DNA from 4 places in the Streptomyces durmitorensis genome. Region 3 is predicted to be linked to each of the others. Evidence: riboswitches for the same ligand, from Rfam matches in the RefSeq annotation. Region 3 holds a riboswitch; each other region holds the start of a gene.
The links. A riboswitch is a leader RNA that binds a small molecule or an ion and turns the genes downstream of it on or off. The one in region 3 is predicted to bind cobalamin.
Positions count from the first base shown of each region.

Region 1: linked by a shared signal. The riboswitch ahead of cobN (cobaltochelatase subunit CobN) and the one ahead of metE (5-methyltetrahydropteroyltriglutamate--homocysteine S-methyltransferase) in region 3 are both predicted to bind cobalamin.
Region 2: linked by a shared signal. The riboswitch ahead of M4V62_RS32190 (cobalamin biosynthesis protein) and the one ahead of metE (5-methyltetrahydropteroyltriglutamate--homocysteine S-methyltransferase) in region 3 are both predicted to bind cobalamin.
Region 4: linked by a shared signal. The riboswitch ahead of M4V62_RS15460 (ribonucleoside-diphosphate reductase subunit alpha) and the one ahead of metE (5-methyltetrahydropteroyltriglutamate--homocysteine S-methyltransferase) in region 3 are both predicted to bind cobalamin.

Region 1 is NZ_CP097289.1:509,082-516,155, forward strand. It holds gene cobN (cobaltochelatase subunit CobN) at 44-3,640, opposite strand; cobalamin riboswitch at 3,710-3,861, opposite strand; gene cobG (precorrin-3B synthase) at 3,910-5,217, shown strand; gene M4V62_RS02095 (precorrin-8X methylmutase) at 5,290-5,916, shown strand; gene M4V62_RS02100 (precorrin-2 C(20)-methyltransferase) at 5,913-7,074, shown strand, end outside.
Region 2 is NZ_CP097289.1:7,209,342-7,216,415, forward strand. It holds gene M4V62_RS32180 (putative cobaltochelatase) at 1-1,485, opposite strand, end outside; gene M4V62_RS32185 (cobyric acid synthase) at 1,537-3,045, opposite strand; gene M4V62_RS32190 (cobalamin biosynthesis protein) at 3,042-3,983, opposite strand; cobalamin riboswitch at 4,089-4,222, opposite strand; gene M4V62_RS32195 (DUF397 domain-containing protein) at 4,460-4,723, shown strand; gene M4V62_RS32200 (hypothetical protein) at 4,720-5,034, shown strand; gene M4V62_RS32205 (hypothetical protein) at 4,961-5,506, opposite strand; gene M4V62_RS32210 (helix-turn-helix domain-containing protein) at 5,551-6,405, opposite strand; gene M4V62_RS32215 (hypothetical protein) at 6,632-6,877, opposite strand; gene M4V62_RS32220 (inorganic phosphate transporter) at 6,890-7,074, opposite strand, start outside.
Region 3 is NZ_CP097289.1:1,097,079-1,104,152, reverse strand. It holds gene M4V62_RS05255 (SDR family NAD(P)-dependent oxidoreductase) at 1-382, opposite strand, end outside; gene M4V62_RS05250 (MarR family winged helix-turn-helix transcriptional regulator) at 608-1,099, shown strand; partial or broken gene M4V62_RS05245 (NACHT N-terminal helical domain 7-containing protein) at 1,081-1,842, opposite strand; gene metE (5-methyltetrahydropteroyltriglutamate--homocysteine S-methyltransferase) at 1,965-4,286, opposite strand; cobalamin riboswitch at 4,447-4,664, opposite strand; gene M4V62_RS05230 (3-hydroxybutyryl-CoA dehydrogenase) at 4,858-5,727, opposite strand; gene aceB (malate synthase A) at 5,724-7,074, opposite strand, start outside.
Region 4 is NZ_CP097289.1:3,484,236-3,491,309, forward strand. It holds gene M4V62_RS15440 (carbon starvation CstA family protein) at 1-1,114, shown strand, start outside; gene M4V62_RS15445 (YbdD/YjiX family protein) at 1,111-1,308, shown strand; gene M4V62_RS15450 (DUF3311 domain-containing protein) at 1,430-1,699, shown strand; gene mctP (monocarboxylate uptake permease MctP) at 1,696-3,345, shown strand; cobalamin riboswitch at 3,474-3,597, shown strand; gene M4V62_RS15460 (ribonucleoside-diphosphate reductase subunit alpha) at 3,733-6,141, shown strand; gene M4V62_RS15465 (ribonucleotide-diphosphate reductase subunit beta) at 6,141-7,074, shown strand, end outside.

The sequences.
Region 1 (7,074 bases), 590 kb from region 3:
GGATGGGGCCCTCCCTCTCGTCCGTCGGCCGCGAGGCCGCCGCTCAGTCCTCGCCCTCCAGGTTGCCTTCCGTCTCCAGGTACGCCTGGCGCAGGGCCTCAAGGACCGCGGGGTCGGGCTTGGCCCACATGCCGCGGGACTCGGCTTCCAGGAGTCGCTCGGCGATGCCGTGCAGGGCCCAGGGGTTGGCCTGCTGGAGGAATTCACGGTTGGTCGGGTCGAGGACGTACGTCTCGGTGAGCTTGTCGTACATCCAGTCGGCGACCACGCCCGTCGTGGCGTCGTACCCGAAGAGGTAGTCGACCGTGGCGGCGAGCTCGAAGGCACCCTTGTAACCGTGGCGGCGCATCGCCTCGATCCACTTCGGATTCACCACGCGGGCGCGGAAGACGCGGGAGGTCTCCTCGACCAGGGTGCGGGTGCGCACCGTCTCGGGGCGCGTGGAGTCGCCGATGTACGCCTCCGGGGCGCGGCCCTTCAGCGCGCGGACCGTGGCCACCATGCCGCCGTGGTACTGGAAGTAGTCGTCCGAGTCGGCGATGTCGTGTTCACGGGTGTCGGTGTTCTTCGCCGCGACCTCGATGCGCTTGTACGCGCTCTCCATCTCCTCGCGCGCCGGACGCCCGTCGAGTTCGCGGCCGTAGGCGTAGCCGCCCCACACCGTGTAGACCTCGGCGAGGTCGGCGTCGGTGCGCCAGTCGCGGGAGTCGATGAGCTGGAGCAGACCCGCGCCGTAGGTGCCGGGGCGGGAGCCGAAGATGCGGGTGGTGGCGCGGCGTTCGTCGCCGTGGACCGCCAAGTCCGCCTGGGCGTGGGCCCGGACGAAGTTCGCGTCGTCGGGCTCCTCCAGCGAGGCGGCCAGGCGCACCGCGTCGTCCAGGAGGCCGATGGTGTGCGGGAAGGCGTCGCGGAAGAAACCGCTGATGCGCAGGGTGACGTCGATGCGCGGGCGCCCGAGCTCCTCGGCGGGGATCGCCTCCAGGCCCGTCACGCGGCGCGACGCGTCGTCCCAGACCGGGCGGACGCCAAGAAGGGCGAGAGCTTCGGCGACGTCGTCACCGGCGGTGCGCATGGCGCTCGTACCCCACAGGGAAAGGCCCACCGAGGTCGGCCAGTCGCCGTTGTCGGTGCGGTAGCGCTCAAGGAGCGAGTCGGCCAGGGCCTGGCCGGTCTCCCAGGCGAGACGCGAGGGCACCGCCTTGGGGTCGACGGAGTAGAAGTTGCGGCCGGTCGGCAGGACGTTGACCAGGCCGCGCAGCGGGGAGCCCGAGGGTCCGGCGGGGACGAAGCCGCCCTTCAACGCGTGGACGGCGTGGTCGAGTTCGTCGGTCGTGGCGGCCAGCCGCGGTACGACCTCGCGGGCGGCGAAGGCGAGAATGTCGGCGACGGACTGCGGGTGCCCCTGGGCCACCGTCGCGACGGCCTCCGGGGCCCAGTCGGCGTCGTCCATCGCCTGGACCAGGGCGCGGGCCTTCTCCTCGACCTCGTCGGCGGCGGTGCGGGTGGCCGCGGACTCGTCGAGACCCAACGCCTCGCGCAGGCCGGGAAGCGAGGCCGTGCCGCCCCAGATCTGGCGGGCGCGCAGGATCGCGAGGACGAGGTTGACGCGGTCGGCGCCGGCCGGGGCGCCGCCCAGGACGTGCAGGCCGTCGCGGATCTGGACGTCCTTGATCTCACAGAGCCAGCCGTCGAGATGCATGATGAACTCGTCGAAGCCCTCGTCCTTGGGGCGGTCCTCCAGCCCCAGGTCGTGGTCGAGCTTGGCGGCCTGGATGAGGGTCCAGATCTGCGCACGGATCGCGGGCAGCTTCGCCGGGTCCATCGAGGCGATCTGGGCGTGCTCGTCCAGGAGTTGCTCGAGGCGGGCGATGTCGCCGTAGCTGTCGGCGCGGGCCATCGGCGGTACGAGATGGTCCACGAGGGTGGCGTGGACGCGCCGCTTGGCCTGCGTCCCCTCCCCCGGGTCGTTGACCAGGAACGGGTAGATCAGGGGCAGATCGCCCAGGGCCGCGTCGGGGCCGCAGGCGGCGGAAAGGCCCGCGTTCTTGCCGGGCAGCCACTCCAGGTTGCCGTGCTTGCCCAGGTGGATCATCGCGTCGGCGCCGAAGCCGTTGTCGGCGGCGGACGCGGCGATCCAGCGGTAGGCGGCCAAGTAGTGGTGCGAGGGCGGCAGATCGGGATCGTGGTAGATCGCGATCGGGTTCTCGCCGAAACCGCGCGGCGGCTGGATGAGGATGAGCAGATTGCCGCGGCGCAGGGCCGCGAGGACGATGTCGCCCTCCGGGTTGCTCGACCGGTCCACGAACATCTCGCCGGGGGCCGGGCCCCAGTGCTGCTCCACGGACTCGCGCAGCTCGGCGGGGAGCGTGGCGTACCAGCGGCGGTAGTCGGCCGCGGGGATGCGGACGGGGTTGCGGGCCAGCTGCTCCTCGGTGAGCCATTCCTGGTCGTGGCCGCCCGCCTCGATGAGGGCGTAGATCAGCTCGTCGCCGTCGCCGGAGGCAAGGCCCGGGACCTCCTCCGTACCGAAGTCGTAGCCCTCTTCGCGCAGTCGGCGCAGCAGGGCGACGGCGCTGGCGGGGGTGTCGAGGCCGACCGCGTTGCCGATCCGCGAGTGCTTGGTCGGGTAGGCGGAAAGGACGAGCGCGATGCGCTTGTCGGCGGCCGGGATGTGGCGAAGCCGTGCGTGCCGCACGGCGATGCCGGCCACGCGGGCCGCGCGCTCGGCGTCGGCGACGTACGCGGGCAGACCGTCCTCGTCGATCTCCTTGAAGGAGAACGGCACCGTGATCAGACGGCCGTCGAACTCGGGGACCGCGATCTGGCTTGCGGCGTCCAGCGGCGACACGCCCTCGTCGTTGCCCTCCCAGTCGGTGCGTGAGCTGGTGAGGCACAGCGCCTGGAGGATGGGTACGTCGAGTCCGCTGAGTGCGCCTGCGTCCCAGGACTCGTCGTCGCCGCCCGCCGACGCCTCGGCGGGGCGCGTGCCGCCCGCGGCGAGGACCGTGGTCACGATCGCGTCGGCGGCGCGCAGTTCATCGATGAGTTCGGGCTCGGGAGTACGCAGCGAGGCGACGTACAGCGGCAGCGGGCGCGCTCCGGCGTCCTCGACCGCGCGGCACAGGCTCTCGATGAAGGCGGTGTTGCCGCTCATGTGGTGGGCGCGGTAGTAGAGCACCGCGACGGTCGGTCCCTCGACCTGACGGGCGGTGCGCTCCAGCGGGCCCCACGAGGGCGCGGGGGCGGGCGGCTCGAAGCCGTGGCCGGTGAGCAGGACGGTGTCGGAGAGGAACCTGGCCAGCTGCTCCAGGTTGTCGGGGCCGCCGTGGGCCAGGTAGGCGTGGGCTTCGGCGGCGATGCCGATGGGCACGGTCGATGCGGCCATCAGCTGGGCGTCGGGGGCCTGTTCGCCGGTGAGGACGACCACGGGGCGTCCGGTCGCCACGACTTGGTCGAGGCCCTCCTGCCAGGCGCGTACGCCGCCGAGGAGGCGTACGACGACCAGGTCGGCGCCGTCCAGGAGCTGCGGAAGGTCCTCGAGCGGGAGCCGGGAGGGGTTCGCGAAGCGGTAGTCGACCGGGCCGGCGGCGGCGCGGGCGCTGAGCAGGTCGGTGTCGGACGTCGACAGGAGCAGGATCATGCGGCGTCGGGCCTTCCTCGGGGTGTCCACGCCCCGGGTGGTGTCGATGGCGTCTCCCCTGCTCGAGCGGACGAGAGCTCGGGGAAGGGAGTTCCTGACTCACCCGGCATGCGCACCGGGCTCACAGTGGCGGGACCGCGCCGGAATCGCACCGGGCTTCCTCCCCTTGTCGCCGTCTGTGGCGACGACGGGCCGGCTGACCCGTCGCTAGGAATACTAAGGGCCGATCAACTACCGGGGGGCAGGCGGACCTGCTGCGATGGGTCGGTATGCTCGCCGCCATGCCCCCATCGGTCCCCTCGCCCCCGCTCTCGGGAGACGAGTCTGCCCGCGGCCGCGGTGACGCCTGCCCCGGGACGCTGCGCCTGCACCGGGCGGACGACGGGGCGCTGGCCCGCGTCCGCATCCCTGGCGGCGTACTCAGCGCGGGGCAGGCCGATGTGCTGCGGGACGCGGCGGAGCGGCTGGGAGATGGGGAGTTGCATCTCACATCGCGCGGCAATGTGCAGGTGCGCGGGCTGCCCGCGCACTGCGGCGGTGAACTGGCTTACCTGCTGGGCGAATCGGGGCTTTTGCCCTCCGAACGCCATGAGCGGGTGCGTAATGTGGTGGCCTCCCCGCTCGCGGGACTCGACGGCCGGGGCGAGGCGGACATCCGCCCGTGGCTCTCCGCCCTGGACGAGCTGGTGTGCGCCAGTGACCGGGCCGCCGCTCTGTCCGGCCGGTTCCTGTTCGCCCTGGACGACGGCCGCGGCGACGTGGGGGCGCTCGGCGGGGACGTGACCCTGACGGCGCGGGACGCGGACGAGGCGCTGCTGCGGATCGGACCGTCGCACGACGCCGTCCTCATGACGGCGGCGCAGGCACCGCGGGCCGCGCTCATCGCGGCCGAGACGTTCCTGGAGCAGGCGCCCGACGCCGGTGCGTGGCGGGTCACCGATCTGCCCGGCGGCATCGGCCCCCTCCTCGACGCGGTCCTGCACCGCCTGCGCCAGGCCGGACTCCAAGTCACTCGCACCACCGCGCCCCTCCCCCAGGATCCGGGCGGACCCGCCCTCGGCGTCGTGTCCGGCCCGCACCGCACGGCCGCACTCTCCCTCGGCCTGCCCCTGGGAAGCGTCAGCGCGCCCCAGTGGCAGACGCTGGCGGACACCGCCCGCCACCATGGCAGCGGCGAGCTGCGGCTGACCCCCTGGCGCGGAGTCATCCTGCCCGGAGTCGAGCGGACAGCGGCCGCGCAACTCCTGGAGGAACTGGGGGCCGCCGGTCTCATCACCGGACCCGACTCGCCCTGGACCGGAGTGGGGGCCTGCATCGGCAGGCCCGGCTGCGCCAAAGCTCTGGACGACGTACGCGCCACGGCGAAAGCCGCGTCGGGTCCCGGAGGGGCGCTGCCCGTGTACTGGTCCGGGTGCGAACGCCGGTGCGGACATCCGCACGGGGAGTGGATCGACGTCGTCGCCACTCCCGACGGACATCAGATCTCCCGCGTACGCGGCGAGAAACGGGACACGCCGGCGACCGTCCCCGGCAGCCCGGGCGCGCTCGCCGCCGCCGTGGCCGCGGCCCGCGGCTGAACCACACATGAACACATGATCAACCCCGCAACACCCGACTGTTCCCTGCCCTATCAAGAGAGCGAACGCACTGTGCACCAGTACGAGAAGGACGGACCGGCGATCTACCGCCAGTCCTTCGCCACGATCCGCGCGGAGGCGGATCTGTCGGGCCTGCCCGCCGACGTGAGCCAGGTCGCGGTCCGCATGATCCACGCCTGCGGCATGGTCGACCTCGTACGCGACCTCGCTTTCACCCCGGACGTGGTGGCCAGGGCCCGCGAGGCCCTGCGTGCGGGCGCCCCCATCCTGTGCGACGTGGCGATGGTCGCAAGCGGCGTCACCCGCAAGCGGCTGCCCGCCGACAACGACGTGGTGTGCACCCTGTCCGACCCGGCGGTGCCCGATCTGGCGGCCAAGCTCGGCACCACGCGCAGCGCCGCCGCCCTGGAGCTGTGGCGCGACCGGATGGAAGGCTCGGTCATAGCCGTCGGCAACGCGCCCACCGCCCTGTTCCGCCTGCTCGAAATGATCGAGGAGGGCGCGCCGCGCCCCGCCGCCGTCATCGGTGTGCCCGTCGGCTTCGTCGGCGCGATGGAGTCCAAGGACGCCCTGGCCGCGCACCCGTCCGGCCTGGACCACATGATCGTGCGGGGCCGACGGGGCGGAAGCGCCATCGCGGCGGCCGCACTCAACGCGATCGCCAGCGAGGAAGAATGAGCGTGAGCGAGCAGAACACAGGCCGGCTGTACGGCGTCGGGCTCGGCCCCGGCGATCCTTCCCTCATGACCCTGCGGGCGGTCGAAGTCATCGCGGAGGCCGATGTCGTCGCCTATCACAGCGCCCGGCACGGACGGTCCATCGCGCGGTCCATCGCGGCCGAGCACCTGCGGGCCGACCACATCGAGGAAGCGCTGGTCTACCCCCTCACGACGGAGACCACCGACCACCCCGGCGGCTACCGGGGCGCGATGGAGGGCTTCTACACCGAGGCCGCGGCCCGCCTCGCGGTGCACCTCGACGCCGGCCGCACGGTCGCCGTCCTCGCCGAGGGCGACCCGCTCTTCTACGGCTCGTACATGCACATGCACAAGCGGCTGGCCGACCGCTATCCCACCGAGGTGATCCCCGGTGTCACCTCCGTCAGCGCCGCGGCCGCCCGCCTCGGCACTCCGCTCGCCGAGGGCGAGGAGGTGCTCACCATCCTGCCCGGCACCCTGCCGGAGGAGGAGCTGACCGCGCGTCTGGCCGCCACGGACGCCGCCGTGGTGATGAAGCTGGGCCGCACCTTCCCCGCCGTGCGCCGCGCCTTCGAGGCCTCCGGGCGGCTGCCCGAGGCCCACTACGTCGAGCGCGCCACCATGGCGGGCGAGCGCATCGACGAGCTGGCCGCGGTCGACGCCGACTCGGTGCCGTACTTCGCCGTCGCTGTCCTGCCGAGCCGGATCGACGCCCCCCGGCCCGAGCGCGCCCCGGACGCGGGCGAAGTGGCCGTGGTCGGTACCGGTCCCGCCGGGCCGCTGTGGCTCACGCCCGAGACTCGCGGAGTGCTGGCCGCAGCCGACGACCTCGTCGGCTACACGACCTATCTGGACCGGGTGCCGGTCCGCCCGGGGCAGGTGCGCCACGGCTCCGACAACAAGGTCGAGTCGGAGCGCGCCGAGTTCGCCCTGGATCTCGCCCGGCGCGGCCGTCGCGTGGCCGTGGTCTCCGGCGGCGACCCTGGCGTCTTCGCCATGGCGACGGCCGTCCTTGAGGTGGCATCGCAGAAGCAGTACGCGGATCTGCCGGTGCGGGTGCTTCCGGGGGTGACGGCGGCGAACGCGGCCGCCGCCCGCGCGGGCGCTCCGCTGGGACACGACTACGCCGCGATATCGC
Region 2 (7,074 bases), 6.1 Mb from region 3:
GCGCGTCGCCTGCCGCAGATCGTCCCGCCGCACGACGAGCCCCCGCCCCGAGCGCCCGCGCGCCCGCTGGTGCGGGGCGGCCGCCTGCACGGTCGCCGCCAGGTGCAGCTTGGTGAGCGCCCCTTGCGGCCGCCGGGCCCCGGTGGTCCGCCCGTGCTCGGTCCGCGCCCGGGAGCGCCGCCCCGCGGCACCCTCGCCGAGGCCGGGCACGGTCAGCATCTTCGTGCGGAACGGCTCGGAGGCTTGCACGGGCTGCTGCTCACCGCCACCGGCCGGGGCCTGCGCGGGGACCTGGGCGGGGGAGGAGTCGTCGTCCTGCCCGGTCCGGCGGTCGTCGGCGGGCGCGTCGGAGGCGTCGGACGTGTCAGGGGTGTCCGGGGCGTCGGGGCCGCCCTGGGGCGGCTGCCCGCCCCCGCCGGGACCGTCGCCGTCGGGCTCGGGGTCGTCGTCCCCGTCGCCCCCGGTGTCACTGCCGTCACCGGCCTGCTCCAGCGTGTCGTCGAGCTTGTCCTCGTCGAGCCCCGGAGCGTCGAAGGGGTTGCGCCGACGCCGGTGCGGAAGGGCGAGGAGAGCGGCCTGGCGCACATCCTCGGCGAGCACGTCGCTGCGCCCCGCCCAGGCGGCGAGCGCCGTCGCGGTGCGCGCCATCACGATGTCCGCGCGCATCCCGTCGACCTCGAAGGCCGCGCAGGTGGCGGCGATCTGCCGCAACGCCCCGTCACCGAGCCGGACTTGGGGGAGCAGCGCGCGCGCCGCGACGATCCGCTCCCGCAGCGCGGTCTCGTCGTCGTGCCACCGCGCGGCGAAGCCTTCGGCGTCGTCGTCGTACGCGAGCCGCCGCCGTACGACCTCGACCCGCTGATCGGTCTCGCGGGACGCGGCGACCTCGACGGTCAGCCCGAACCGGTCGAGCAACTGCGGGCGCAGTTCGCCCTCTTCGGGGTTCATGGTGCCCACGAGCAGGAACCGCGCGGCGTGCCGCACGGACACGCCCTCACGCTCCACGTACGAGGCGCCCATGGCGGCGGCGTCGAGCAGCAGGTCGACCAAGTGGTCGTGCAGCAGGTTGACTTCGTCGACGTAGAGGATGCCGCGGTGGGCGTCGGCGAGCAGGCCGGGCTCGAAGGCCTTCACGCCCTCGGACAGCGCCCGCTCGATGTCGAGCGCACCGACCAGACGGTCCTCGGAGGCGCCGACGGGCAGCTCGACCATCCGCGCGTCGCGCACGGCGGCCCCGCCCGCGTCGTGCGGTCCGTCCGGGCAGGCCGGGTCGGGGGCGGCCGGATCGCAGGAGAAGCGGCACCCGGCGACGACGGGCACCTGCGGAAGAAGGGCGGAAAGGGCCCGCACGGCGGTGGACTTGGCGGTCCCCTTCTCCCCGCGCACGAGCACGCCGCCGACGGCGGGCGAGACGGCGTTGAGCAGCAGGGCGAGCCGCAGGTCGTCCTGCCCGACGAGAGCGGTGAACGGATAGGGGGTACTCACAAGGCCTCCATTACGTGATGCGGGGCGGGGCAGGGGACAGCGGCAGGAGGGTCATGAGGGTGCCCCCGGTGGGATGAAGGGGAGGCCGGGCGGGGCGCCGGTCTCGATCAGACGGAACAGGGCGTCGGTGTCCGCGTGTTCCTCGATCAGGTCACCGAGCAGGTCGAGCTGCTCCTCGCGTAGCGCGCCGAAGCTGGTGTCGGGCGCGGGCACGAAGCGGCGCCCGGCGGCCCGCGCGACCTCGGTGAGGAAGCGGCGCCGGAACGCGTCGCTCTCCAGCGACCCGTGCCAGTGCGTGCCCCACACCTCGCCGACCCGGCAGCCGTCCAAGAAGGGCTCTCCGCCCAGGACTTGGGCGACGCCGTGGTGGATCTCGTACCCCTCGACGGGTTCTCCGAGGGCCTCGCCGACCGGCCGCGCGAGGGTCTTCTCGCGCTCGAAGCGCACGCGCACGGGCAGCAGCCCGAGCCCGTCCACGGCTCCGGCCCGCGACTCGACGTCGTCCTCGATGTGCTCGCCGAGCACCTGGAAGCCACCGCAGATCCCGAGCACGGGACGCCCCTCGGCGGCGCGCCGCGCGATGGCGTCCGCGAGGCCGCGCTCGCGCAGCCACTGAAGGGCGCGCACCGTCCCGCGCGTCCCCGGCACGACCACCAGATCGGCGTCGACGAGCTCGTCGGCCCGGTCCACGAACCGCACGACGACGCCGGGTTCGGCGGCCAGCGCGTCCACGTCCGTGAAGTTCGACATCAGCGGCACGGCACAGACGGCGACCCGCAGCACGTCCTCGCCGACCGGGGGAGCGACGACGGACTCCCTGACGGCGCCCCGCAGGGACACCCGCAGGCCGTCCTCCTCGTCGATGCCGAGGCCGTGCTGGAACGGCAGCACACCGAACGTACGCCGTCCGGTGAGTTCGAGAAGCATGTCGAGCCCGGGTTCGAGCAGCGAGACGTCGCCCCGGAACTTGTTGACGAGATACCCGGCGACCAGCTCCTGGTCCTGGGCGCCGAGCAGCGCGGTCGTCCCGAAGAAGGAGGCGAAGACGCCACCGCGGTCGATGTCTCCCACCACGACCACGGGGAAGCGGGCGGCTCTCGCGATCCCCATGTTCACGATGTCCGTACGCCGCAGATTGATCTCGGCGGGGCTGCCCGCGCCTTCGCAGATCACGGCGTCATAGCTGCCCCGAAGTTCCTCCAGGCATCCCACGACGGTGGAGAGCAGCGCTTCCTGCCGCCCGCCGTGGTAGCCCCGCGCGGTCATCTCGCCCACGGGCTTGCCCATCAGGACGACCTGGCTGCTGCGGTCGCTGCCCGGCTTGAGCAGTACGGGGTTCATCAGCGCGCTCGGCTCGACCCGGGCGGCCTGTGCCTGCATGGCCTGGGCGCGCCCGATCTCGGCACCTTCGCGCGTGACGAAGGAGTTGAGGGACATGTTCTGTGCCTTGAAGGGTGCGACGGAGACCCCCTTGCGGGCCAGCCACCGGCAGATCCCGGCGGTGACGACGCTCTTGCCCGCATCGGACGTGGTCCCTGCGACGAGCAGTCCACCACTCATGAGGCCCTGCCTTTCCGTATCGTGCTCACGGCCGCGGCGACCCCCAGGGTCAGCAGCCCCACCCGCCGCGACAGCTTCACGGCCCGCTCGATGTCGGCGACTTCGACGCGACGCCCTTCCCCGTTCAGGACGGGCCGGTGCTCGACACGCCCCGCGTACGAGAGAGTCCCCCCGAGCCGCACGCCCAACGCCCCGGCGAAGGCGGCCTCGACGGGCCCCGCGTTGGGGCTCGGGTGCTTGGCGGCATCGTCACGCCAGGCCCGCAGCGCACCGCGCGGCGAGTCCCCGGCCGCGGCCGCGAGGACGGCGGTGAGCCGGGCACCCGGCCATCCCAGTACGTCGTCCAGGCGGGCACAAGCCCACCCGTAGCGCCGGTACTTCGCGGACTTGTGCCCGACCATGGCGTCCAGCGTGTTCACGGCCCGGAAGCCGACAAGCCCGGGGACCCCGCCCAGAGCCCCCCACACCAAGGCCCCCACCACCGCGTCGGAGGTGTTCTCGGCGACGGACTCGACCACGGCACGCGCGATGCCGTCGGCGTCCAGCGCCTGCGGATCGCGCCCGCACAGATGCGGCAGCCGCTCCCGTGCCACCTCGACGTCCCCGGCGGCGAGCGCCCCGCCGATGGCCCGCGCCTCACGTCCGAGGGAGGTCCCGCCGACCACGGCCCAGGTGCTGGCCGCGGTCAGCGCGACGGATGCGGCGCGGGAGTCACGTACGAGAGAGGAGACCAGGGCGGCGGCACCGGCCGCACCCCCGGCACACACCACGGCATGCAGGGCGCCCCACCCGCGGTGGTCACGCCACAGCACACGCTCGACGGCGCCGGCGGCCCGCCCGAACGCGGCGACCGGGTGCCCGCGACGAGGATCGCCGAGGAACAGATCACCGAGGAGGCCGGCGGCGGCGCCGTACGCGAAGTCGCGATCGGCACGCACCGGTTCAGCCGGCCGGTACGTGGAGGGGAACAGACAGGGGCACAGGAACCGGCAACGGGCGGCCGCGCATGGCGATATGTCCTCACTCAGGGTGTCCGCGCCCTGGTTCGACGTGACCGGCGGGGAGAGTTCCTGGCTTCCGAGGAGCCCGCTCCTCGATGACAGTGGCGGGACCGCGCCGGATTCGCACCGGCTTCCTCTCCTGCCGCCGTAATGGCTCCGGCAGTCCACCACGCCCGCGAACGCCCGTCAACTTGCCGTTGACCTGGGACGGGAGAGTGTGCCGAGGCACACATGGGGCCGGTTTTTCCCTAGGCCTGGAAATTGAACTTTCCTAGACTGGAACGCGACAACCGGAGAGCGGTCCACGAGTGATTCGGTCCGGGTCGTTACGTGGTGTGGTGGTTCTCGGCGGACCTCTCGGCCCTCCGAGATCACGGCGCTATCGTGCATCGGCGTGGGCGGAGCACGCCGACATGGACGCGCGTCGAGCGGCGCCGGCTCTCGGGCAGGGGGAGGTCGGCGTGGCCAAGGAGAAGTCGTCGGGACGGGTGTGGCGCAGGAGCAGTTTCAGCGGGTACTCCGGAGACTGCGTCGAAGTCGCCTTCGAGCGGGAGGCGGTGCTCGTCCGTGATTCGCAGAACCCGTCGGGGCCACGCGTCGTCTTCTCCGGCAAGCGCTGGCAGGCGTTCCTGAACGCTCTTGCCGGCGACGGGGGAGAGGGAGGGGGGACAGGATGACCGAGCATCATCTCGCCGAGGTGCGGCACCTGGTGAGAGGCGGGCACGGGGGGAAGCGCAAGGCATCGGGGATCGTCGTGGTCGTGGCGGGGTGCGTGCTGCTCGGCGCGGCCGCCACCCTGGTCGGTGCGGCGGCTTCGCTGCTGGTCGAGGGCGCGGCCGCCCGTCTTGCCGTCTGGGCCTTCGCGGCCATGGCGGCCGCTGTGTCCATGGGGCTCTGGTGGGGTTCGGCCGAGTTCAGGCAGGATCATCGGCCTCGGCCCTGGGCTCGGGACGCTGGGCAGGAACCACGGCACGGCGGTCGTCGCTGAGCGTGGGCGTCGCCCCTGTCTGCGAGATCAGGTGGGTGAGCTGGCGGCTCAGCGCGATCACGGGGGCCGAGAAGACGGCGATCACCGAGCCGACCGTCCAGAAGCCCGTCATGCCGACGGTGCCCAGGACGACGAGCACTCCGGTGAGCGTCAGCACCAGAACGAGTATGCAGCCGGTGCAGTAGACGATCCTGGTCGTGAACATCCGGAGGTTGTCGTCCGTGCGATGGCGGTCCAGCGTGTCCATCCGGTCCGTGCGGCCCTGGTTGGCCATCGCCTCGCGGACGAGCTGGTTGTAGGTGGGGCCGTCGTCCGGTGTCTGTCCGGGAGAGGCGCTGCCGGTGGCATCGGAGGCCGAGCCGGTGGAAGCCCCACCGGCACCTTGCGCACCACCCGAACCACCGCTTCGCCACGGCGCCTGCCCGATGGCCGTGAGGACCCCGTGCCACCACTCTCGCAACGCGGCTGGCATGTTGAGGCCTCCTCGCTCCTCACGGACTCCTTGGGCCCGAGAGGTCAGCTGCTGTCAATGCCGTCCCTGACCTGACGGATCAGGTCGAGGGCCTTCTCTCCGTCGTGCGCGGTCTCGCGGAGAGACTCGAAGCACTCCTGGTGACGCACGATCAGCTCGTGGTCGTCACGGATCGACTGGTTTCCCTGCGCTTCGAGGTAGAGCAGGTCCTCGTCGTCCAGGAAGCCGAGCAGGATGAAGCTGCTCAGGGTGGAGTAGTGGGCGCCCGCCGTGAACGGCAGCACCTGGAGGGAGACGTGCGGGCGCTCCGAGATGTCGATGAGGCGCTGCAGTTGGGCGCGCTGCACGCGTGGTCCGCCGACCTGCCGGTGCAGTGCGGCCTCGTCGACGACGAAGAACGTCCACGGCGGGTTCTCACCCTCCAGGGCGCGCTCCTGGCGCGCTGTCCGCAGCTCCACGATCTTCCGCGCCTGCCCCTCGTCCAGACGCGGGGTGAGGAGAGCCATCGCGTATTCGTCCGTCTGAAGAAGGCCGGGCACGATGATCGGGTTGTACGTGCGAAAGGATGCGGCGGCGCTCTCGTACCCCAAGTACTGACTGAACTGCGGTCCGATGACGTCGTTGTACTTGGCCCACCAGCTGGGCCCCTTGGAGCCGCGGGCGGCCGCTTCGAGCTCCGCGCCGAGTTCCTGGTCCGTCACGCCGTACTGCTGGAGGAGAGCGCGCAGATCGGTCACGGAGAGGCTGACCGTGCCCTGCTCGATCCTCATGATCTTGGACAGTGACCAGTCGAGGGCTTGGGCGGCTTGGCCCTGTGACTGCTCCGTGGCCTCTCGGGCCTTGCGGAGTGCGATGCGAAGCCTGCGGCGATTCAGGCTCGGGTCGACATCCCTCGACATGGTGGCTCCTCGCTGTCGTGATGGCTGCTGATTCAATGACATAGGGCAGAGAGCCATATGTGCAGCCGACGCTAGCAGACAGCTGAGTAGCAGTATGCCATATGTCACTTCGCCGCATCGCATGCCCTCGTTCGTGTGAATGAGGGGGTGTGCGGACACGTAAAAGCCGGGTGGGACGCACCCATGAGGTGCGTCCCACCCGGCTCTTGTGAGGCCGTGGTCGTCGTCAGGCGACGATCAGGTAGATCCCGTACGCCACAGCCGCCGCGCAGAGTGCGAAGCACACGTACGCGCCCGTGCGTGCCGCCACGGGAGGGCCGCCGGCGGAGGCGGAGGAGGTGGCGCCGGATGTCGCCGCCGCCTCACGCTTGGAGAGGCCGACGATGCCGAGGGTGAAGAGGCCCACCAGGGCCACCGTCACGCCGAGGCTGACTCCGAATACGGAGCCGAGAGCTGCCCAGTCGATGTTCATGGTCAGTTGTCCTTACACCGTGGCGGGCCGGGCGGGGTCCGCCACGGTGCCGGTCGGGGCCGGGATGGTGGCCTTGACGAGGTCGACGTCCGAGGCCGTCACGGCCGAACCGGTGGGCGGCGGGGTGACGGCGGCCATCGCGGTGGTCACGACACCGGCGGGCTCGGCTTCCGAGGCGCCGCGGATCTCGTCGTCGG
Region 3 (7,074 bases):
CGCGGGCGCAGGTGAAGGTGCCCCGCAGATGGGTGGTGACGACCGCGTCGAAGTCCTCGTCGGACATCTTCCACAGGACCCGGTCGCGCAGGATCCCGGCGTTGGTCACCATCACGTCGAGCCGCCCGAACTCCTCGACGGCACGGGCGACAAGGCGCTCGGCGGCCTCGGTGCTGCCGACCGCGGCGACCTCCGCGACGGCGCGCCCGCCCGCTTCGGCGATGGTCTTGACGGCGTGGTCGGCAGCCTCCGCGTCGACGTCGTTGACGACCACCGAGGCCCCGGCGCGAGCGAGGGCAAGGGCGTAGGCGAGGCCGAGTCCGCGCCCCGATCCCGTGACGACGGCGACCTTGCCGCGCAGATCCACGGCGTATGAGTCCAGCACTGGAAAACCCCTTCAACAGGCAGCGAAAAGAGATGGGTTGGCGGGCCGGGGGAACACGACTCCGGTCGGCATCGGCCCGCAGAAAGGAAGCTAAGACAAACCATTGTTGTCGTCAATGATTGTTTCCAACATCGAAGATGCGGCATGCTGGACACTGTCAGCGACGATCGCCGCGACGACCGCCGTACGCCTGCCAAGCACCGATCAGGGAGAGCGCCCCTCATGACCAGCCGGAAGACCACTGCCGAGCCCGTGGAGAAAGGGTCCGTCGACGAGGGGGCACCCTGGATGCGGGGCCTCCACGCGGATGCGGGCTATCTGCTCTACCGCCTCGGCCTGCGCTCGGGGCAGCTCTTCAACGCGGCACTCCAGAGATCAGGCCTCCGCCTGCGTCACTACGCGCTGCTGCGCTACCTGGCCACCGTGGAGGGCGCGGCGCAACGCGAACTGAGCCAGGAGCTCGGCTACGACCCCAGCGCGATCGTCGGCCTGGTGGACGACCTGGAGCGCCTCGGCTTCGTCGAGCGCCGCCCGGCGCCGGACGACCGCCGCCGCCGGATCGTCGCGCTCGCCCCGGCGGGCCGCGGCTTCCTGCGGGAGTCGGACGAGGTGGCCCGGGGGGTCACTGATGAGCTGCTGGCCCCGCTTGACGCGGAGGAGCGGGAGAGGCTGCATGTGTTGTTGTCTCGGGTGGCTCATGCGGGTGGGGAGTGAGGGGCGTGCCCTTGTGGCCGGGCGGGGGTCAGTCCGGGTCGCCGAAGAGTGTGCGTGCGTGGCGGTCGAGTTCGCGGCCTGCGGTCTGGCCGGGGTGGTTGGTGCGTGCGCAGGTAGCGTTCGATGTAGACCTGGAATTCGGGCAGCGCTCCGGGCAGGCTGTGCAGCGCGACGGTGACCGCGGTGCGGTGCGGTGACGAGGGCTCGGCCGGGTCGGGTCCCTGCTCCCGGGCGGCCCAGAGCTGGAGCAGGGCATGCGCTGCGGAGACGCATCGGTCGTCCCAGTAGCCGGTGAAGTTGCCGATGGCTCTGCCCAGTCCGGCATCGCACAGCGGCTCCAGAGCGTGCTGCAGTACGTCGCGATCCCTGTCACAGAGCAGGAAGGTCTCCCTGCGCATCGGTGCGTGTTCGTGCCTCAACCAGGACATCCGGCCGCGTGCCTCGCTGTCCGGTGCTATGCCGTACGTCCAGTCGAAGTACGCGGCGAGGACCACGACGGCGTGTGCCGCGGCAAGGCGCTGTGTGCGGTCGAACCGGCCGAGGCCGCGGGACCGTTCCGCGAGGCCGGAGACCAGCGACTGACTCAGCCGCGCCAGCTAGCCCCGCGCGTCGAACAGGCTCAGCGCAAGCGCGGACCCGCCGCCGGTGGCCATCAGGAGCGCCCCGCCCGTCAGCCGGTCGAGGGCCGCGAGCGCGGGGCTCTGCGCCCCGCCCAGCAGCCGCACCGCATCCGCGTAACTCATCCCCTGGACACCGGCGCCCTCCCAGCTCCGTGACGGAACGGCCAGCGTGTCCATCATGGCGCCGGACGAGGGCACGGGCGGCCATTCGGCATCAAATGGCCGCCCCGGCAGGCGCGTTCGGATCAGGAACCCGCGGGCAGCTCCGCCCTCACCTCGCGCGCGGCGGCGACCAGGTTCTCCAGGGAGGCCTTGGTCTCGGGCCAGCCGCGGGTCTTGAGGCCGCAGTCGGGGTTGACCCAGAGCCGCTCGGCGGGGATGGCCTCAAGTCCCTTGCGCAGCAGGGTCGCTGCCTCCTCCGTGCTCGGTACGCGGGGGGAGTGGATGTCGTAGACGCCGGGGCCCGCCTCGCGCGGGTATCCGTGCTCGGCCAGTTCGCGGGCCACCTGCATGTGCGAGCGGGCGGCTTCCAGGCTGATGACGTCGGCGTCGAGGTCGTCGATGGCCTGGACGATGTCGCCGAACTCCGCGTAGCACATGTGCGTGTGGATCTGCGTGTCCGGGCGTACGCCGCTGGTGGTGAGGCGGAAGGATTCCGTGGCCCAGTCCAGGTAGGCCGGGTGGTCGGCGGCGCGCAGCGGCAGCGTCTCGCGCAGCGCGGGCTCGTCCACCTGGATGGCCGAAGTGCCCGCCGCCTCCAGGTCGTTGACCTCGTCGCGCAGGGCGAGCGCGACCTGGCGGGCCGTGTCGCCGAGCGGCTGGTCGTCACGGACGAAGGACCAGGCGAGCATGGTGACGGGACCGGTGAGCATGCCCTTGACGGGGCGGTCGGTGAGGGAGTTGGCGTACGAGGTCCACCGCACCGTCATCGGCTCGGGCCGTGAGATGTCGCCGGCCAGGACCGGCGGGCGCACATAGCGGGTGCCGTACGACTGGACCCAGCCGTGCTGCGTGGCGAGGTAGCCGGTGAGCTGCTCGGCGAAGTACTGCACCATGTCGTTGCGTTCGGGCTCGCCGTGCACCAGGACGTCGATGCCCGCCTTCTCCTGGAAGGCGAGGACCTCGCGGATCTCGTTCTTGATGCGCTCCTCGTAGCCGGACGTGTCGAGACGGCCCGCACGCAAGTCGGCGCGTGCCGTGCGCAGTTCGGTGGTCTGGGGGAAGGAGCCGATGGTGGTCGTGGGCAGCTGCGGAAGGCCGAGCCGGGTCCGCTGGGCCGCCGCACGCTCCGGGTAGGCGTGGGCGCGGCGGGCGTCGGCGCCGGTGATCGCGGCGACGCGGGAGCGTACGGCCGGGTCGTGGGTGAGGGCCGAGCCCGAGCGGGACGCCAGGCCGGCGCGGTTGGCGGACAGTTCGGCCGTGATGGCGCCCGTGCCCTGGGCCAGGCCGCGGGCCAGCGTGGCGATCTCGGCGGTCTTCTGGTGGGCGAAGGCCAGCCAGCGGGCGATCTGCGGGTCGATGTCCCGTTCGGCGGTGGCGTCCAGCGGGACGTGAAGCAGGGAGCAGGACGCGGAGACGTCGACCCGGTCTGCGAGGCCCAGAAGCGTGCCCAGTGTGCTGAGGGACTTCTCCAGGTCGTTGATCCAGATGTTGCGGCCGTTGACGACGCCCGCGACCAGACGCTTGCCGGGCAGCCCGCCGACGGCGGCGAGATCCTCCAGCTGGCTCGCGGCAGCCTCGGTGAAGTCCAGGGCGAGGCCCTCGACCGGCGCCTTGGCGAGCACCGGAAGCGCGTCGCCGAGCCTGCCGAAGTACGAGCCGACGACGAGCTGAGGGCGGTCGGTGAGCGCACCGAGATCGCGGTAGGCGCGGGTGGCGGCGTTGAGCTCGGCCGGGGTGCGGTCCTGGACCAGGGCGGGCTCGTCGAGCTGCACCCACTCGGCGCCCGCGGCGCGCAGGTCGGCGAGGACCTCGGCGTAGACGGGCAGCAGGCGGTCCAGGAGGGTGAGCGGCTCGAAGTCGGCGGCCACGCCGGGCGCGGGCTTGGCGAGCAGCAGATAGGTGACCGGGCCGACGAGCACCGGCCGGGCCACGAGGCCGAGCGCGATGGCCTCCGTCAGCTCGGCGACCTGCTTGGCGGAGTCGGCGGTGAAGACGGTGTCGGGGCCGAGCTCCGGCACGAGGTAGTGGTAGTTGGTGTCGAACCACTTGGTCATCTCAAGGGGCGCCACGTCCTGCGTGCCGCGAGCCATCGCGAAATAGCCGTCGAGCGCGTCGGTTTCGACGGCCTCGCGGTGCCGCTGGGGGACGGCGCCGACCATGACGCTGGTGTCCAGGACGTGGTCGTAGTACGAGAAGTCGCCGGTCGGCACTTCGTGGATGCCTGCGTCGGCCAGGTGCTGCCAGGTGGACCGGCGCAGTTGCGCCGCGGTGTCCCGGAGGGCGTCTGCGGTGACGCGGCCCTTCCAGTAACCCTCGACGGCCTTCTTCAGTTCCCGGTTGGGGCCCTGGCGGGGGTAGCCGTACACGGTGGCCCGTGCTGCCGCGGCTGCGGGCTTCGCTGTCACGGAAATCTCCTTCGCGAGATGACTCCTGAGATCCCGGGACGGGACACGGACGCGAAGGGATGACGAACCGGATGGACCGAACGCGTGCCCGCGGCACGGTGCTCCACCTGATCTGACGCCGACCCGCCCACGAGGTCACCGGGATGTCCGTACGTGAGGGGTCACGTACGGGCAACGGGCAGGTCTTCGGACTCGCGGGCACACCTGCCGAGGCAGGTTCCTACTGGCCGTCGCTTCCCGGATCCGCGCTCGGATCCAGTGCGTATGACGGCGGTCGTTCCCACTCACCGCTGCGGGGCAGTCCCGGATTCCCACCGGGTTCCCTCTTACGACGCGTCTGCCTGGCGGACAGGGCGAACCAGCTGCACAGGTCAGGCTAGAGGGTGTTCGGCCTCCTGGGCAGTACTGATCACATTTCGGACCGTGAGGTGAGACACGGACCCCACCCGGATCCACACGTGCGGGGACCTGGATCAGCACATGAGGGCGCGCGGAACAGATCACCACTCTGTTCCGCGCGCCCGCTCACAGCAGCCGCGGGCCCCTCGGCCCGGCGGCGGACCCGGGCCCCTCAGCCCCGGTCGTAGGTGTGGAACCCGCGGCCGCTCTTGCGGCCGAGCAGCCCCGCCTCCACCATGCGCTGGAGCAGCGGCGGCGGGGCGTACAGGGGTTCCTTGAACTCTTCGTAGAGCGATGCCGCGATGGAGGCGACCGTGTCGAGGCCGATCAGGTCCGCCAGCTTCAGCGGCCCCATCGGGTGGGCGCAGCCCAGCTCCATGCCCGCGTCCACGTCGGCGGGCGTGGCGAAGCCGGACTCGGTCATCCGGATCGCCGAGAGGAGGTAGGGGACGAGCAGCGCGTTCACGACGAAGCCCGCTCTGTCCTGGGACCGTACGACCGTCTTGCCCAGGGTGTGCGTGGCGAAGTCCTCGACGGCGGCGACGGTCCGTGCGGCCGTGTGCAGCGAGGACACGACCTCGACCAGGGGAAGCACGGGGGCGGGGTTGAAGAAGTGCAGCCCGAGGACACGGTCGGCACGCCGGGTCGCCATCCCCAGACGCATGACCGGGATGGAGGAGGTGTTGGTGGCCAGGATCGCTTCGGGGTCCTCGACGACCTTGTCCAGGGTGGTGAAGATCTCCGTCTTGGCCGCAGTGTCCTCCACGACGGCCTCGACGACGAGCTGGCGGTCGGCCAGGTCGTCGAGGCTGCCGGTGAAGACCATGCGGGCCAGCGCGTCCTCGGCGCCGATGCGGTCCAACTTGCCGCGCTGGACGGCGCGTTCGAGCGACACGGTGACCCGCTCGGCGGCGGCGCGTGCGGCGAGGGCGTCGGCCTCGCAGACCACGGTGTCCAGGCCGGCGCGGGCACACACCTCGGCGATCCCGGCGCCCATCTGGCCCCCGCCCACCACACCGACCCGCCGGATGGCCATGGTCATGACTGTCCCTCCGGGCGGCGCACGAGGTGACGGCTGTAGGCATCCGTGGTGAAGAACGCGGGCAACTCCCGTGCCAGGGCTGTCCGTTCGAAGAGGCCACGGACTTCGTCGAGAGGGGCCCACGGGTACTCCGCGCCCAGGGCGGCGAGCTCGTCCTCCACCAGTTCGAGGACCGTCGCGCGATCCACGACCCGGTGGCGCAGCCACTGCCAGATCTGCACCCGGGCGATCTCGGCGGTGGCGGCGTCCTCCATCAGCCCGTACAGGTCGACGGCTCCCTGCCCGTGCAGCCACGCGGCGAAGTAGCGCAGGGCGACAGCGATGTTGGTGCGTACGCCCTCGGACGTCGGTGGCGCGCTGATGCGGCGCACGGAGAGCAGCCGGGCCGCCGTCACCTCGACGTCGTCGCGGGTGCGGTCGATCTGATGCGGGCGCGTGTCGAGCACCCCGTCGAACACCGCGCGGCAGACGGGCACAAGGGCGGGGTGGGCGACCCAGGAGCCGTCGAAACCGTCCTCGGCCTCGCGCTCCTTGTCGAGCCGCACCGTGGCGAGGGCCGCCTGGTGGGCGTCCGGGTCCTTGCCGGGAACGTGGGCGGCCATGCCGCCGATGGCGTGGGCGCCGCGCTTGTGGCAGGTGCGGACGAGGAGTTCGGTGTACGCGCGCATGAAGGGGGCCGTCATGGTGACCTTCGCCCGGTCGGGCAGCAGGAAGTCGGTGCGGTGGCCGAAGGTCTTGATGAGGCTGAAGAGGTAGTCCCAGCGGCCCGCGTTGAGGCCGGAGCTGTGCTCGCGGAGCTCGTAGAGGATCTCCTCCATCTGGAAGGCCGCCGTGATGGTCTCGATCAGGACGGTGGCGCGGATCGTGCCGCGGGGGATGCCGAGGAGGTCCTGGGCGAGCACGAACACGTCGTTCCACAGCCGGGCCTCGTCGCGGTTCTCCAGCTTCGGAAGGTAGAAGTACGGGCCGTGTCCGGCGTCGATCTGCCGCTGGGCGCAGTGGAAGAAGTAGAGCCCGAAGTCCACGAGCGATGCGGGCGCGGGCCGCCCGTCGATCAGCAGGTGCTCCTCGGTCAGGTGCCAGCCGCGCGGGCGGACGACGATGGTCGCGACCTGCTCGCCGAGCCGGTAACGCTTGCCCTCCGGTGTGCTGAAGTCGATCCTGCGCTCGATGGCGTCGAGCAGGTTCAGGTGACCGCCGACGATGTTGTCCCAGGTGGGCGAGGTGGCGTCCTCGAAGTCCGCCATCCACACCTGCGCACCGGAGTTGAGGGCGTTGACCGCCATGCCGCGCTCCGGCGGTCCCGTGATCTCCACGCGGCGGTCGGTCAGGCCGGGCGCGGGGGGC
Region 4 (7,074 bases), 2.4 Mb from region 3:
CTCCTCGGGCACGACGCCGAAGATGGTCCAGAAGGAGACGCAGATCCGGATGATCGGCTACGGCTCCATGCTGATGGAGTCGGCGGTCGCGGTGATGGCGCTCATCGCGGCGAGCATCATCGACCCCGGGCTGTACTTCGCGATGAACGCGCCCGCGGGCGTCATCGGGGACAACGTCCAGGCCGCGTCCCAGGCCGTCGCCGGATTCGGGTACTCCATCTCCCCCGAAGACCTGGCGCAGGCCGCCAAGAACGTCGAGGAGTCCTCGCTGCTCTCGCGCACCGGTGGCGCGCCCACGCTCGCGGTCGGTGTCTCCGAGATCTTCTCGAAGGTCACCGGCGGCTCCATGAAGGCGTTCTGGTACCACTTCGCGATCATGTTTGAGGCGCTGTTCATCCTGACCGCGCTCGACGCGGGCACGCGCGTGGGCCGCTTCATGCTCCAGGACATGCTCGGGAACGTCTACAAGCCCTTCAAGAGGGTCAGTTGGAAGCCCGGACTCATCATCACGAGTGCGGTCGTCACCGGCCTGTGGGGCTACTTCCTGTGGGTGGGCGTGCACGAGCCGCTCGGCGGGATCAACCAGCTCTTCCCGATCTTCGGCATCTCCAACCAGCTCCTGGCCGCGGTCGCGCTCGCCGTCTGCACGACGCTCCTGGTGAAGTCCGGACGCCTCAAGTGGGCCTGGATCACGGGCATTCCGCTCGCCTGGGACGCCACGGTGACGCTCACCGCGAGCTGGCAGAAGGTGTTCTCCAGCGATCCGCGCGTCGGCTTCTTCAAGCAGCGTTCGATCTACCAGGACGCGATCGACGACGGGAAGATCCTGCCGCCCGCCAAGTCCATGGACGACATGCACACCGTCGTCACCAACTCCACGGTGGACGGCGTCCTTTCGGCGACGCTCGCCCTGCTCATCGTCATCGTGATCGCGGACGCGGCCCGGATCTGCGTGAAGCACGTCCGCAACCCGCAGTCGTCCAAGCTGAGCGAGGCGGAGTACGTCGAGTCGAAGCTGACCGCGCCGGCCGGGCTCATCCCGACCCAGGAGGAGAAGGCGGAACTGGCGGCGGCCGAAGCGAAGGTCACCAGCGACGCGAAGGCCCCGTCATGACGTGGGTGCTTCGCGGACTGCGCTGGGTGCGATGGTACGCACGGGAGTTGACCGACGAGTCCGCGTACGACCGTTATGTCGCGCACACGCGGAAGACGCATCCCGGGGCATCCGTCCCGTCCCGGAGGGAGTTCGAGCGAAAGCGGACGGACCAACAGGAGTCAGACCCCAGGCAGGGGTTCCGCTGCTGCTGAGCAGGCATGTCGAGGACATCGCGGCCCGTCCGGTATCCGGACGGGGGTTCCATAGATCAATCCTCTCGCTTAGATTTCCCGCACGTTAAAGGTGGGATAAGCGAGGGAGCGGAGCCGCGAAGTGTCAGATGCGCCTGAAGTGAGCAGACCGGTGATCACGCCGGTCCGCGTGGTCATTGCCCTCTGCCTCGTCGCGCCGTTCGTGGCGATGCTCTGGGTGAGCTCCTACGCGAAGGTCGAACCGACCTTCATCGGCATCCCGTTCTTCTACTGGTACCAGATGCTGTGGGTGCTCATATCCACCGCTCTCACCATGATCGCGTACAAACTGTGGCAGCGTGACCAGCGCGCCCGCAAGGCCGAGCAGGCCCAGGGGGGTGCGACCCGATGAACGAGCTCGCAGCGGACACGGGCGGCGTCAACGGCATCGCCCTCGCCGTCTTCATCTTCTTCTTCGCCGCCGTCACGGCGATGGGCTTCCTGGCCGCGCGCTGGCGCAAGGCCGAGACCGAGAGCCTGGACGAATGGGGCCTGGGAGGCCGCTCGTTCGGCACCTGGGTCACGTGGTTCCTGCTCGGCGGCGACCTCTACACCGCGTACACCTTCGTGGCCGTCCCGGCGGCGATCTACGCGGCGGGCGCGGCCGGCTTCTTCGCGGTGCCGTACACGATCCTCGTCTACCCGCTGATCTTCACCTTCCTGCCGCGCCTGTGGTCGGTGTCGCACAAGCACGGATACGTGACCACCTCGGACTTCGTGCGCGGGCGCTTCGGCTCCAAGGGGCTCTCCCTTGCCGTCGCGGTCACCGGCATCCTCGCCACGATGCCGTACATCGCGCTCCAACTGGTCGGCATCCAGGCCGTCCTCGACGTCATGGGCGTCGGCGGCGGTCCGGACACGAACTGGTTCATCAAGGACCTGCCGCTCCTGATCGCGTTCGCGGTGCTCGCCGCGTACACGTACTCGTCGGGTCTGCGCGCCCCCGCGCTGATCGCGTTCGTGAAGGACGGCCTGATCTACCTCGTCATCGCCGTCGCGATCATCTACATCCCGATCAAGCTCGGCGGCTTCGACGAGATCTTCCAGGCGGCGAACGACAAGTTCTCGTCGGCGAACGAGGCGGCGGGCAAGCCCGTCGCGGGTCTCGCGCCGGGCCACGCGGGTCAGTGGACCTACGCCACGCTCGCGCTCGGCTCCGCGCTCGCGCTGTTCATGTACCCGCACTCGATCACGGCGACGCTCTCCTCCAAGAGCCGCAACGTGATCCGCCGCAACACCACGATCCTGCCGCTCTACTCGCTGATGCTGGGCCTGCTCGCGCTGCTCGGCTTCATGGCGATCGCGGCCGGGGTCAAGGTCGAGAACGGGCAGCTGGCGATCCCGCAGCTGTTCGAGACGATGTTCCCCGACTGGTTCACCGGCGTCGCGTTCGCGGCGATCGGCATCGGCGCGCTCGTGCCGGCCGCCATCATGTCCATCGCGGCCGCGAATCTCTTCACCAGGAACATCTACAAGGACTTCATCAAGCCGGACGCGACACCCGCGCAGGAGACCAAGGTCTCCAAGCTGGTCTCGCTCCTGGTGAAGGTCGGCGCGCTCGCCTTCGTCCTCACCATGGACAAGACGGTCGCGATCAACTTCCAGCTCCTGGGCGGCATCTGGATCCTGCAGACCATGCCCGCGCTGGTCGGCGGCCTGTTCACACGGTGGTTCCACCGCTGGGCGCTGCTCGCGGGCTGGGCGGTCGGCATGGTCTACGGCACGGTCGCCGCGTACGGCGTCGCCTCGCCGACGCAGAAGCACTTCGGCGGCTCGTCCGACGAGATTCCCGGCATCGGCGAGATCGGCTACATCGGCCTCACGGCGTTCGTCCTGAACGTGGTGGTCACCGTGGTCATGACCTTCGTCCTGCGCGCCATGAAGGCCCCTGACGGCATCGACGAGACCTCTCCCGGGGACTACACCGCGGACGCGGGCGACCCGGGTGTCGTTGAGGAGCTGCCGCCGGCCACGGCCGGGGCGCCTGCCGGGCACTGAGCCTCTCCCCCACACCGATCAGCACGCCAGGCGGGCCGCCGGAGGAATCCGGCGGCCCGCACTTGTGTGTGTGGTACGCAGTGCCGACACAAGATGTGGGGCTGCTTCTCAGAGCCAGCACAAGATGTATGCTCGTGCTCGCTGTCGCCGCAGGGGAATCCGGTGCAAGTCCGGAACTGTCCCGCAACGGTGTATGAGTACGCATTTGTCGTGCCCACGAGTCCGAAGACCTGTCGACAGCGCACCCGTTCCGACCGGTCCGGGTGCCAACGACGTCCGGGCCTCGTGGAATGGGCTGGTGGACGCGGAGCACAGCCCTGCCCTGGGCGCGCCCGTGCGTCACCTTCCCCTCCCCAAGGCTCTGAGCCGAGCGAGGGAGTGCTCCACGTGACCATCGCGCCAGCCGAACCTGCGTCAGCGCAGACCACCGACGGTCAGCAGACCGCCGACGGCCCAGGAACCGCGCTGCTGCGTACCCTGACCGAACTCACCGTCGACCTCCCCGACGCCGACCCCGGCCGCGTCGCCGCCGCCGCGCTGCGTGGGCGTTCGGCCCGAGCGGATCTGGCGGAGCTGCGGGAGCTGGCTACCGAGGCCGCAGCCGGTCTCATCTCCGAGGACCCGACGTACTCGCAGCTCGCGGCCAGGCTGCTCAGCCTCAGCATCCGTGACGAGGCCGCGTCGCAGGGCGTGCGCTCCTTCTCGGACTCGGTCGCCGTGGGGCACCGCGAGGGCCTGATCGCGGACCGCACCGCCGCGTTCGTCACCGACCACGCGGAGCACCTCGACACTCTCGTGGAGGCGGCGCTTCAGGACGGCGCCGACTTCCGCTTCGGCTACTTCGGCCTGCGCACCCTGCACAGCCGCTATCTCCTGCGCCACCCGATCACCCGGCATGTCATCGAGACCCCGCAGCACTTCATGCTGCGCGTGGCGAGCGGCCTGGCAGAGGACGGCAGTACGCGCTCGGTGGACGAAGTCGCCGCCCTGTACCGCCTGATGAGCCGCCTGGACTACCTGCCGTCCTCGCCGACGCTCTTCAACTCCGGCACCCGCCACCCGCAGATGTCCTCCTGCTACCTCCTCGACTCCCCGCTGGACGAGCTGGACTCCATCTACGACCGCTACCACCAGGTCGCCCGCCTCTCCAAGCACGCGGGCGGCATCGGCCTCTCGTACTCCCGCATCCGCGCCCGCGGTTCACTGATCCGCGGCACGAACGGCCACTCCAACGGCATCGTCCCGTTCCTCAAGACCCTGGACGCCTCCGTCGCCGCCGTGAACCAGGGCGGCCGCCGCAAGGGCGCCGCCGCGGTCTACCTGGAGACGTGGCACTCCGACATCGAGGAGTTCCTGGAGCTGCGCGACAACACGGGTGAGGACCAGCGGCGCACGCACAACCTCAACCTCGCGCACTGGATCCCGGACGAGTTCATGCGCCGGGTCGCCGCGAGCCAGGACTGGTCGCTGTTCTCGCCGGCCGACGTGCCCGAGCTGGTCGACCTGTGGGGCGACGAGTTCGACGCCGCCTACCGCAAGGCCGAGGCGGACGGGCTCGCCCGCAAGACCATCCCGGCCCGTGACCTGTACGGCCGCATGATGCGCACTCTCGCGCAGACCGGCAACGGCTGGATGACGTTCAAGGACGCCGCCAACCGCACCGCCAACCAGACGGCGGAGCCCGGCCACACGGTCCACTCCTCCAACCTCTGCACGGAGATCCTGGAGGTGACGGACGACGGGGAGACGGCCGTCTGCAACCTCGGTTCGGTGAACCTCGGCGCCTTCGTGGACACCGCCGCCGGTGACATCGACTGGGAGCGGCTCGACGAGACCGTCCGTACCGCCGTCACGTTCCTCGACCGCGTCGTCGACATCAACTTCTACCCGACCGAGCAGGCCGGACGCTCCAACGCCAGGTGGCGTCCGGTGGGCCTGGGCGCCATGGGGCTTCAGGACGTCTTCTTCCAGCTGAAGCTGCCCTTCGACTCCCCCGCGGCGCGCGCCCTCTCGACGCGCATCGCCGAGCGGATCATGCTCGCCGCGTACGAGGCGTCCGCCGACCTGGCAGAGCGCAACGGTCCGCTCCCCGCCTGGGAGAAGACCCGCACCGCGCGCGGTGTCCTGCACCCCGACCACTACGGCGTCGAGCCGGCCTGGCCGGAGCGCTGGGCCGCGCTGCGGGAACGCATCGCCGTGACCGGCATGCGCAACTCGCTCCTCCTGGCGATCGCGCCGACCGCCACGATCGCGTCCATCGCGGGCGTGTACGAGTGCATCGAGCCGCAGGTCTCCAACCTGTTCAAGCGCGAGACGCTGAGCGGTGAATTCCTCCAGGTCAACGCCTACTTGGTGCAGGAGCTCAAGCGGCTCGGCGTCTGGGACGCGCAGACCCGTGAGGCGCTGCGCGAGGCCAACGGCTCGGTGCAGGGCTTCAGCTGGATCCCCGCCGAGGTGCGCGAGCTCTACCGCACCGCGTGGGAGATCCCGCAGCGCGGCCTGATCGACATGGCCGCCGCGCGCACGCCGTTCCTGGACCAGGCGCAGTCCCTGAACCTGTTCCTGGAGACGCCGACCATCGGCAAGCTCTCCTCGATGTACGCGTACGCCTGGCAGCAGGGTCTGAAGACCACGTACTACCTGCGCTCGCGCCCCGCGACCCGGATCGCCCGCGCGGCGGCCGGCCGCACCGAGGCCGCCGAGCCCACCCCCGCCCCCGTACCTGCGCAGGCATCGGCCGAAGAGGCCGTCGCCTGCTCCCTGGAAAACCCCGAGTCCTGCGAGGCCTGCCAGTAATGAGCTCCACCACCAACGCCGAGAAGAACCTCCTCGACCCGGGCTTCGAGCTGACCCTGCGTCCCATGCGCTACCCGGACTTCTACGAGCGCTACCGGGACGCGATCAAGAACACCTGGACCGTCGAGGAGGTCGACCTCCACTCGGACGTCGCCGACCTCGCCAAGCTCTCGCCCGGCGAGCAGCACATGATCGGCCGTCTGGTCGCGTTCTTCGCGACCGGCGACTCGATCGTCTCCAACAACCTCGTGCTCACGCTCTACAAGCACATCAACTCCCCCGAGGCACGGCTCTACTTGAGCCGCCAGCTCTTCGAGGAGGCCGTGCACGTCCAGTTCTATCTGACGCTGCTCGACACCTATCTGCCCGACCCGGACGACCGCGCCGCCGCGTTCGACGCGGTCGAGGAGATCCCCTCCATCCGCGAGAAGGCCGAGTTCTGCTTCCGGTGGATGGACTCCGTCGAGAAGATGGACCGCCTGGAGTCCAAGGCCGACCGGCGCCGCTTCCTGCTGAACCTGATCTGCTTCGCCGCGTGCATCGAGGGGCTCTTCTTCTACGGTGCCTTCGCCTACGTCTACTGGTTCCGCTCGCGCGGTCTGCTGCACGGCCTGGCGACCGGCACGAACTGGGTCTTCCGCGACGAGACGATGCACATGAGCTTCGCCTTCGACGTCGTCGACACCGTCCGCAAGGAGGAGCCCGAGCTCTTCGACGACGCGCTGCAGACGCAGGTCACGGACATGCTCAAGGAGGCCGTCGAGGCCGAGCTGCAGTTCGCGCGCGACCTGTGCGGTGAGGGCCTGCCCGGCATGAACACCGACTCCATGCGCGAATACCTGCAGTGCGTCGCCGACCAGCGGCTCCAGCGCCTGGGCTTCGCGCCGGTCTACGGCTCGTCAAACCCGTTCTCGTTCATGGAGCTCCAGGGTG